DNA from 3 places in the Ramlibacter sp. PS3R-8 genome. Region 2 is predicted to be linked to each of the others. Evidence: predicted binding sites of a transcription regulator. Region 2 holds the regulator's gene; each other region holds the start of a gene.
What was found. The regulator FNR, encoded in region 2, switches genes on or off when oxygen is low (the NO sensors DNR and NnrR bind a similar motif). The targets are predictions, from matches to a motif close to TTGATNNNNATCAA.
Positions count from the first base shown of each region.

Region 1: a site for FNR is predicted at 1,323-1,336, ahead of WG902_RS08700 (universal stress protein). Genes of this name have one in related genera too.
Region 3: a site for FNR is predicted at 1,502-1,515, ahead of nirK (copper-containing nitrite reductase). Genes of this name have one in related genera too.

Region 1 covers NZ_JBBHGT010000002.1:157,429-160,700, reverse strand. Annotated here, with positions in the region: gene WG902_RS08710 (hypothetical protein) at 1-366, shown strand, start outside; gene WG902_RS08705 (universal stress protein) at 367-789, opposite strand; gene WG902_RS08700 (universal stress protein) at 826-1,269, opposite strand; gene WG902_RS08695 (heavy metal translocating P-type ATPase) at 1,371-3,272, shown strand, end outside.
Region 2 covers NZ_JBBHGT010000001.1:590,584-593,855, reverse strand. Annotated here, with positions in the region: gene WG902_RS02790 (hypothetical protein) at 1-560, opposite strand, end outside; gene WG902_RS02785 (phosphoribosyltransferase) at 557-1,213, opposite strand; gene fnr (fumarate/nitrate reduction transcriptional regulator Fnr) at 1,263-2,045, opposite strand; gene WG902_RS02775 (response regulator) at 2,079-2,468, opposite strand; gene WG902_RS02770 (hypothetical protein) at 2,728-3,072, shown strand; gene WG902_RS02765 (LD-carboxypeptidase) at 3,083-3,272, opposite strand, start outside.
Region 3 covers NZ_JBBHGT010000002.1:169,999-173,270, forward strand. Annotated here, with positions in the region: gene WG902_RS08750 (hypothetical protein) at 1-257, shown strand, start outside; gene WG902_RS08755 (NnrS family protein) at 254-1,450, shown strand; gene nirK (copper-containing nitrite reductase) at 1,619-3,106, shown strand; gene WG902_RS08765 (NAD(P)H-dependent flavin oxidoreductase) at 3,204-3,272, shown strand, end outside.

The DNA of each region.
Region 1 (3,272 bases), on a different contig from region 2:
CCCGCAGTAGCCCGCCGCATCGCAGGGCTGGAGCCGGAGAACTACACGCGTGCGGGGGCAGCCATCCGACATGCCACGGCCACGCTGATGCGCCAGCCTGCGGCACACCGGCTGCTGCTGCTGCTGTCCGACGGCAAGCCGAACGATGTCGACGACTATGAGGGCCGCTATGGCCTGGAGGACATGCGGCAGGCCGTCGTCGAGGCGCGGCTGCAGGGCGTGTCGCCGTTCTGCCTGACCATCGACCGGCAAGCCGCCGGCTATCTGCCGGTGGTGTTCGGGCCGCACCAGTACGCGCTGCTGCCACGGCCCGAGCTGCTGCCGGTGGTGCTGCTCGACTGGCTGCGGCGCCTCGTCTCCGCGTAACTACTTCACCAGCAGCACCGGGATCTCGCACGAAGTCAGCACGTTTTGCGCCACGCTGCCCAGGAGCGCGCGCCCCAGGATGCCGTGGCCGTGCGTGCCCATCACGATCATGTGGGCCTTTTCCTTCTTGGCGACCTTCACGACCTCCACCCCGGGGGAACCGACGGCCCACTTCGAGCTGTAGGCGAGGTCGTGGCGCTGCAGGAACTTCTCGATCGGCTTGAGCACCTTTTCGGCTTCTTCCCGGTGGTAGTCGTTCACCGCGGTACCGCCCACCATGCTCCGCACGCGCGGCGGCACCGCCGGCTGCACGTTGACGACCAGGATCTCTGCTTCGGGGCCGCCGAATTCCTCGTGGGTGACGAGGAAGGCGAGGGCCTTCTTGGTATAGCTGCTGCCGTCGGCGGCGAGGACGATCTTCATGGGGAGTCCCTTTCTTCTTGGGTTGGGGTAGCGCTGTCAGCGCAGGACCAGCACCGGGATGGTGCCATGGGTCAGGACGTGCTGGGTTTCGCTGCCCAGCAGCAGCCGCTTGAGCCCCTTGCGGCCGTGCGAGGCCATGACGATCAGGTCGCAGCGGTTCTTCCGGGCGGCCGCAAGGATGGCCTCGGCCACGAGGTCGGAGCGGACCGTGGTGGCCTTGGCCTTCACCCCCGCCTTCCCGGCCTCCTTGCCGACGTCGTCGGCGATCGACTGGCCCTGCTCGGCCCAGAGCTTTTCGACGCGCGACACCTCGGCGTCGGACACGTTGGCCCCGCCCTCGAAATAGGAGATGGGGTAGCGCGGCACCACGTTCACGGCGACGACCTCGGCGCCGATGCTCGAAGCCAGCGCGATGGCGCTCTTCACCGCCTTCTTCGACAGCGCCGAGCCGTCCGTAGGGACCAGGATGCGTTGGTACATGTTCTTTCCTTGTGCTGCCGGCCGCCAGCTTAGGGCGGGGGGACCCGGCGCGGTTGATCCATGTCAACCGGCCCGCCGAGTGGCGACCGTAGGCTTGCCGGATGCAGTCCGCCACCCTTGCTCCGCCCGTTTTCGCGCGTGCCCTCATTGACGAGGCCGGGCAGTGGAAGGCGTTCAGCCGCGCCGTGCCGCAAGGCGCCGGCGCCTGGGAGTCCTATCTCGCGATCGAGGGCATGTACTGCCCGGGTTGCACCCTCGTCATCGAACAGGCGCTGGCGGGGCTGCCGGGCGTGCAGGGCGTGGAAGTCAATGGCGCCACCGCCACCGCGCGTGTCGTCTGGTCGCCGGGGCAAGGCCGTCCCTCGCAGTGGCTGGCCGCGCTGGAGCGCGCGGGCTACCGCGGCCTGCCGGCGGCCGATGCGCTGGCGGCCGTGCCGCGCCGCCAGGCGCGACGCCTGCTGCTGTGGCGCTGGCTGGTGGCCGGCTTCTGCATGATGCAGGTGATGATGTACGCGATCCCCGCGTACGTGGCCGGGCCCGGCGACATGACGCCCGACGTGGCGGCGCTGCTGCGCTGGGCGTCGTGGCTGCTCACGCTGCCGGTGCTGCTGTTTTCCTGCCGCCCCTTCTTCTCCTCGGCCTGGCGCGACCTGCGGCATGCCCGCATCGGCATGGACGTGCCGGTGGCGCTGGGCATCCTGATCGCCTTCGGCGCCAGCACCGCCGCCACCTTCGACCCCGCCGGCCCGATGGGCGCGGAGGTCTGGTACGACTCGGTGACGATGTTCGTGTTCTTCCTGCTGTCCGGCCGCCTGCTGGAGCAGCGGCTGCGGGACCGCACCGCCGGCGCGCTGGAAGCGCTGGTGCGGCGGTTGCCGGACACGGTGGAGCGCGTCGCCGCCGACGGCAGCAGCGAGCGCGTCGCGGTGCTGCGCCTGGCCGTCGGCGACCGGGTGCGCATCCACGCCGGCGAGACCTTCCCGGCGGACGGACGCGTGCTGGAGGGCGAGACGCAGGCCGACGAGGCGCTGCTCACCGGCGAGTCCAAGCCGGTTCCGCTGCGCCCCGGCGATGCGGTGGTCGCCGGCAGCGCCAACCTCGCCGGCGCCGTGCTGGTGCTGGTGGAACGCGTCGGCGACGCCACGCGCTTCGGGCAGATCGTGGCGTTGATGGAACGCGCGTCGATGGAAAAGCCGGCGATCGCGCGGCTGGCGGACCGCTTCGCCTCGCCGTTCCTGGCCGGCGTGCTGTTGGCTGCCGCGGGCGCGGCCTGGTGGTGGTGGCCGCAGGGCCCGGGCCATGCGCTGGGCATCGCCGTGGCAGTGCTCATCGTCACCTGTCCCTGTGCGCTGTCCCTGGCGACGCCGGCCGCGACGCTCGCGGCAGCCGGCGCGCTGGCCCGCCGCGGCATCCTGGTGCGCCGCCTCGAGGCCCTGGAGACCGGGGCCACGGTGGACACGGTGGTGTTCGACAAGACCGGGACGCTGACGACCGAGTCGATGGCCGTCACGGCTGTGCACGTCCGCGACGGCGTCACGCCGGGACAGGCGCTGGCCTGGGCGGGCGCACTGGCCCGGCATTCGTTGCATCCGGTGTCGAAGACGATCGCCGGCGCGGCGGGCGACGCGGAGCCGGCGACGCTGGCCCGCGAAACCGCGGGACAGGGCGTCGAGGGCGTTGTCCAAGGAGTGCGGATGCGGCTGGGGTCGAGCGCGTTTTGCCGGGGTGCCTTCGGCAACCCGGCCTACGGATCCGATGACCGCAGGCCGGGTTGCGCGGAGCGCACCCCGGCGGAAAGCGCGCGGGTCCACATCACCGACGACCGCGGCTGGATCGCGAGCTTCTCCATCGACGAGACTCTGCGCGAAGGCGCGCCCGCCGCCATCGCTTCCCTGCACGCGCAGGGCATCGCGATCGAAATCCTCTCCGGCGACCAGCCGGCGCCGGTCGCCCGGCTGGCGCAACGTGCCGGCATCGCGCAGGCGCTGGGAAACCAATCTCCG
Region 2 (3,272 bases):
GCGGCCCCGTGGCTCAGCGCGTAGCCCATGTGCAGGAAGGTGCGGCCGCCTTCCAGCGGCACGGCTTCCGCCATCAGCTGGTAGTCGCGGGTGTCGTACGGACCGTCCACCGCATCCATCTGCACCGACAGGTAGTCGGCCCGGGTCACGGGGGCCTTCCAGCCAAACGCCAGCAACGTCGCGGACGACACCGCCTGCGGCTCCTTCTTGCCGACGCGAACCTCGACACGCGGGCCATCCACACCGTCGGCGCGCCGGCAATGCTTGGTGTTCAGGTGCAGCATGAGGATCTCGCACCAGCGGCCGGGATCGGACAGCGCCCCCCGCACCGACTCGAAGGGATGGTCGAGCACGGCGTACACGTCTCCCTCGATGCGCCGCGAAGCCTCCTGGGACTGCAGCACCACCGGCCCGCCAAAAGCATTCTGGGCGAGCTGCTGCGCCATGCCGGCATGCCGCGCGCGCAGCGCTGCGGGGCCAAGCGGCGCCGCGGCTTGCGCCACGCCGACGAATGACATCGCCAGCAGGCCCGCCGCCGCGCAACGCTTCCAATACTTCATGCTCTCTGGCCCTCCCCTGCGGCCGGGCTGTCCGCCGACCGCAGCAATGCAATGACTTCGTCGTCGTCCAGTTGAGGAAACGACCCGTAGAACTGGCTCACCGCGATGAATCGCCGGGGGGTGTCCAGGCAGACGACTTCGTCCGCATGTTCCTGCACCAGCCTGACGCTTTCCGGTGCACCCACCGGCACCGCGCAAACCAGCCGGGCCGGTTGGCGCTGGCGGACGGCATGCAGCGCCGCGATCATGGTGGCGCCGGTGGCCAGGCCGTCGTCGACGACGATCACGGTCCGGCCCTGGGCATCCTTGCGCAGCCGCCCCGGGGTATAGAGTTCCCGGCGCCGGGCCAGTTCCTGCATTTGCAGCGCTTTCTGCTCCTCGACGTAATCGGGCGTGGCGCCCACGGAAGAGGCTTGCGAACTCAGGTAGACCCAGCCGGACTCATCCACGGCGCCGATGGCGAATTCGGGTGCGCCAGGCGCATGCAGCTTGCGCACGAGCACGATCTCCAGTTCCCCCTGGAGCTCGCGCGCTATCCGTGCGGCCATGGGTACGGCGCCACGCGGAATGGCGAGCACCAGCGCGTTGTGTCCCCGGTACTGCGACAGGGCCGCGGCCAGCCGGCCCGCCGCTTCGATGCGATCCGTGAACATGGAAGCCCTCCTGCCGAACTATACGGCCAGGCGAGCCGGTGCAGGCCGCTTACTGCACGCGCGTCTCGAAGACGCGGGTCAGGCCGTCCAGGTCGCTGATGCGCACGTGTCTCTTGTCCACTTCGAGCAGCCGTTGGTGCTGGAAAGCGGAGAAGGTGCGGCTGACGGTCTCGAGCTTCATGCCCAGGTAGCTGCCGATCTCGGCCCGCGACATGCGCAGGTGAAACTCGGTGGGCGAGTAGCCTCGCGCCTTCATGCGCTGCGACAGGTTCAGCAGGAAGGCGGCCAGCCGCTCTTCGGCGTTCATGCTGCCCAGCAGCATCATCAGGCTGTGTTCGCGCACGATCTCGCGGCTCATCAGGCGGGAGAGGACGTGCTGGAGGTCGGGGCTGGCGGAAGCCAGCTCGCTGAGGTTGGCGTACGGGATCGCGCAGATCTCCGCATCTTCCAGCGCCACGGCGCTGCTGGCATGCTTGCCGGACGCCAGGCCGTCCAGTCCGAGCAGTTCGCCGGCCATCTGGAATGCGGTCACCTGCTCGCGGCCGTCCTTGAGCGCCATGTGCGACTTGAAGGTGCCGCTGCGCACCGCGTAGATGAACTGGAACTTTTCGCCTTCGCGGTAGAGCGCGTCTCCTTCCTTCACCCGCCGCCGCGCGAACCTGAGGCCGTCGAGCCGTTCGACATCGCTGACGGTGAGGCCGCATGGCAGGCACAGGTCCTTCAGGTGGCAAGTGGAGCACTGCGTCTTCAGCGGTGCTGGCGTGGCGGTGCGGGCGAGGTTGGCGGGCGGCATGAAGTGCAGGGGGCTGGCGTGAAGCGCGGCGGATTGCATGGAGGTTCCCTCATCTCTTTGTGTCTGTCGTGCTCAGTGGACGGCGTGGGCGCCCGCGGCGGCGACGGCGACCGCGAGCTGGTCGAATTCGCTACTCTTGTCCAGGAAGCGGGCGGCGCCCTGCCCCAGGTAACGCTTGCGGTAAGCGGGGCCGCAGTTGTTGCTGAAAACGACAAAGGCAACAAGCGGGTCGGCCTGGCGGACGGCTTGCATCACCTGCAGCCCGGTGCCGCCTTCGAGCTGGTGGTCGAGCACCACCACGTCCGGATGGACTTCCAGGATTCCGCTGATGCATCCCTGCGGCGAGCCGGCCTCGCCGACGATGGTGAAGGCGGCGTCCCGCAGCAGGCCATTGACCCGCTGGCGGATGGCGGCCGAGTCGTCCGCGAGGAAGACGGTGACGGGGGCGTTGCGTGGGGCCATGCCGTACTGTCGTTCTTGCCGCCTCGCCCGGCCATCGGCGGTGGCTGAATCGAAGGCTCGGACGGGTCCCAAACGCGACCGGAAGGATGACCAGAGGCGCTAGGAATCGTCCTAGCACACGTGTCTCATGACTCATCCGCTCACACTTTTCGTGAATTGCGTCACCTTTGGATACTTGTCAATCCCCCGTATTGCGAATACGTTGGGGGCCGTCGTACCACTGATAGGCTTGCCCTCGCAGGCAGGCGTCATCTCAAATATGCGTTGGTTCAAAGGAAATCTTCGAAGCAGCATCTACGGGCTGCTCGGCAACCCTGTCGCCCCGAGCGACTCCGTGCTGGACGAAGGCACGGAGGACATCCGCGAGGCGATGCTGTCGCTGCTGGGTGAAGAGGGTGGCCGGCGTTTCGCCAATGTGACGCGGCGGGTCCGTTATGCCAACGACGTGCAGGCGCTGTGGTACCTGCGCGGGGACGTCATGGCGGCCCTGGCGGCCACGCAGGGCGAAGCCTCCGCACGCAGCAAGGTGCTGCACATCACCGAGATGTTCCACGGGCTGCTGCCTGGCAGCCTGAGCTCGCGTCCGAGTCCGCTGACCGGCTGAGCCATCCGCCCTAGTGGCGGTGTCCCCAGATCACGAAAGCGTCGCGGCCTTCAACCGCCAGGGTGACCTTGGCCCCGACAGGCAGGCACACCTTGGTCGGTACATGGCCGAACGGCAGGCCGGTGAGGACCGTCGCCTTCACCTGCGTGCGCAGCCAATCCACCACCGTCTTCAGCCTGAAGCCCTTGTCGTGCGGCACC
Region 3 (3,272 bases), on a different contig from region 2:
GCCACGCGCCGGTGATCCTGCCGGCCATCGCGCGCATCAAGCTGCTGTTCGGGCCGATCTTCTACCTTCCACTGGCGGCGCTGCACGGCTCGTTGCTGCTGCGGCTGGTCGCGGGCGCCACCGACCTGCGCTGGCGGGCCGACGGCGCGCTGTTCAACGCACTGGCGCTGGTGCTGTTCGCGGCCACGGCCGTCGGCGCAGCCATCGCCTGGCGCCGCCGCCATGGCGGCCGCCTCGCATCGACAAGGACTCCATGACGAACTTCCTGAACATCGAAGAGCCGGCGTCGCGCCGCGCCCCACTCCCGCGCTTCGCCTTGTGGCAAATGGGTTTCCGCCCGTTCTACCTGCTGGGCAGCGTGTTCGCGGCCGCATCCATCGCGCTCTGGGCGCTGCAGTTCGCAGGCTGGCTGCCGCTGGCCTACCTGCAGGGGCCGCTGTGGCATGCCCACGAGATGCTGTTCGGCTTCACGCTGGCCATCGTCGTCGGCTTCCTGTTGACGGCGGGACGCAACTGGACCAACCGGCCGACGCTCTCGGGCCGGCCGCTGGCCGCTTTGGCGCTGCTCTGGCTGGCAGGGCGCGTGCTGGTGCTGACGCCCTTCGGCTGGACCGCAGCACTGGTCACCAGCGCATTCCCGCTGGCAGCCGCCGTCGCGCTGGGCATCCCGTTCCATGCCGCCCGCAGCAAGCGCAACTACTTCTTCGTCGGCTTGCTGGTGCTGCTGTCGCTCGCAACCTTGTTCGTGCACCTCGGACAACTGGGCGTCGTCACGCTGCCGGCGTGGGCGGGCATCCAGGTCGCGCTGGACACGGTGTTGTTCATCCTGTGCGTGATGGGCGGCCGCGTGATCCCCATGTTCACCAACAACGGCGTGCCGGGCGCGACAGCGCGCCGGGTGGCCTGGCTCGAGAAGACGGCACTCGCCACGGTGCTGGCGCTGCTGGCGGCGGACCTGTTGCAACTGCCGGCCGGCGTGGCGGCGGGAGTGGCGGCGCTTGCCGCCGCGGCGCACCTGGCGCGCTGGTGGTTGTGGCAGCCGTGGCGGACGCTGCGCGCCCCGCTGGTCTGGGTGCTGCACGTCGCCTACCTGTGGATCCCGCTGCACCTGGCGCTGAGGGCGCTGGCGGCCTTCCACCTCATGCCGGCTTCGGCCGCCACGCACGCACTGACCGTCGGAGCTGTCGGCGGCATGGTCATCGGCATGATGACGCGCACGGCCCGCGGCCACACCGGGCGCGAGTTGCGCGCCGACGGTTTCGACGTTGCGTGCTACGTCCTGGTGTCCCTCTCCGCGCTGGTGCGCGTGGGCCTGCCGCTGGCGTGGCCGCAGGCGACGATGGTCGCCGTGCTGGCCTCCGCGGCCCTCTGGTCGACCGGCTTTGCGCTCTATGCGGTGCGCTACTGGAGCGCCTTGACCCGGCCGCGCATCGACGGCCGGCCCGGTTGAGCCTGGATCCCCGGCGGCAGCGCGAAGGTGCACGTCCAATACATCTTCGACTTGCGCTGGATCAATTGGGAACCGGGCACCCGGGCCTACAGTGGTTCCAACGGTTCACGAGACTGTTGGCCCCGCGGGGGCCTTACCCGCGATGACAAGAAAGTTCAGGTAGCCTCCATGTCCACCCGTGTCTTCGGCCCCATCCCCGCGGCTGCATTCCTGCTTTTCGCGGCGTCTCCCTTCATCGGTGCGTTCGGCGCCACCCTGGTGAACCAGCCGGTCTCGGCCAAGCCGCAGGCAGCCGCTGTCGCGCCTGCGACCAGGCAGGCCACGAGGCAGTACGTGATGAAGACCGGCATGGCCGACGGCAAGATGGTGTACATGGACGCCAAGGGCACCGTGAACCCCACCCTCAAGGGCAACGTCGGCGACACCATCGAAATCACCCTCACCAGCGGTGAAGGCGCCCAGCACGACATCGTGGTCGACGGCCTCGTGAAGTCCGCGATGTTCGATGGCAAGAGCGCGCCCACCAAGGTGACCTTCAAGCTCACCCAGTCGGGCAAGTTCAACTACTACTGCTCGGTCCCGGGCCACCGCCAGATCGGCATGGAAGGCGTGCTCGAAGTGACCGGCCCGGTCGACTCCCAGGCCCAGGCGCCCGCAGCGGCCGCCACCTCGGTCGTGGGTGCCGCGCCCGCCTCCGGCCCCATCGCTCCCGCGTCGCCCAACGCCGTCAGCATCGCGCAGGACCCCAATGCCGTGCCGAAGCCGCTGGGGAACCGGCCGCCGCAACTGGTGAAGTACGCGATCGAGACGGTCGAACTCGACGGCAAGCTCGACGACGGCACCACCTTCACCTACTGGACCTTCGGCAAGAAAGTGCCCGGCCCGATGCTGCGCGTGAAGGAAGGCGACACGATCGAACTTGCATTGACCAACCGCAAGGACAGCAAGGCCGTGCACTCCATCGACCTGCACGCCACCACCGGCGGCATGGGCGGCGGCGAGCACACGCAAGTGGCTCCCGGCGAAACCAAGACCATCACCTGGAAGGCGCTGAACCCCGGCCTTTACGTGTACCACTGCGCCACGCCATCGGTGGCCCACCACATCTCCGCCGGCATGTACGGGCTGATCCTGGTCGAGCCGAAGGCAGGCCTGCCGAAGGTGGACAAGGAGTTCTACGTGATGCAGGGCGACCTGTACACGAACCACAAGTTCGGCACCAAGGGGCACCACGAATACAGCCACGACAAGGCCGGCGACGAGCTGCCCACCTACTACACCTTCAACGGCTCCGTCGGCGCCCTGGGCAAGGAGCACAAGATGGAGGTCAACGTCGGCCAGACGGTGCGCGTGTACTTCGGCGTCGGCGGCCCGAACAAGGTCTCCTCGTTCCACGTCATCGGCGAGATCTTCGACAAGGTGCACAGCGAGGGCTCCACCAACACCGTGAAGGAGAACGTGCAGACCACGCTGGTGCCCGCCGGCGGCGCGACCATCGTCCAGTTCACGGTGCAGCACCCTGGCAAGTACCTCCTGGTCGACCACGCGCTGTCGCGCGCCGGCAAGGGCCTCGCAGGCGTCCTCGAAGTCAAGGGCAAGGCGGACACCACCGTGTACAAGTCCTCCGATAAGGGCATGGGCAACATGGCGCATTGAAGGCGACGCCTCTTTCAACCAAGCCCGCGCGCGCCGCGGGCTTTTTTCCGGATCGACAACCAACCGGGTGCGCGCCGGCGCCGCAAGATTTTTCACGATGCATCAACTCCCAGAGACGGAACTCACCGGCGCCGTCGCCCTGAAGCCGTGGCAATTCCGAGGACGC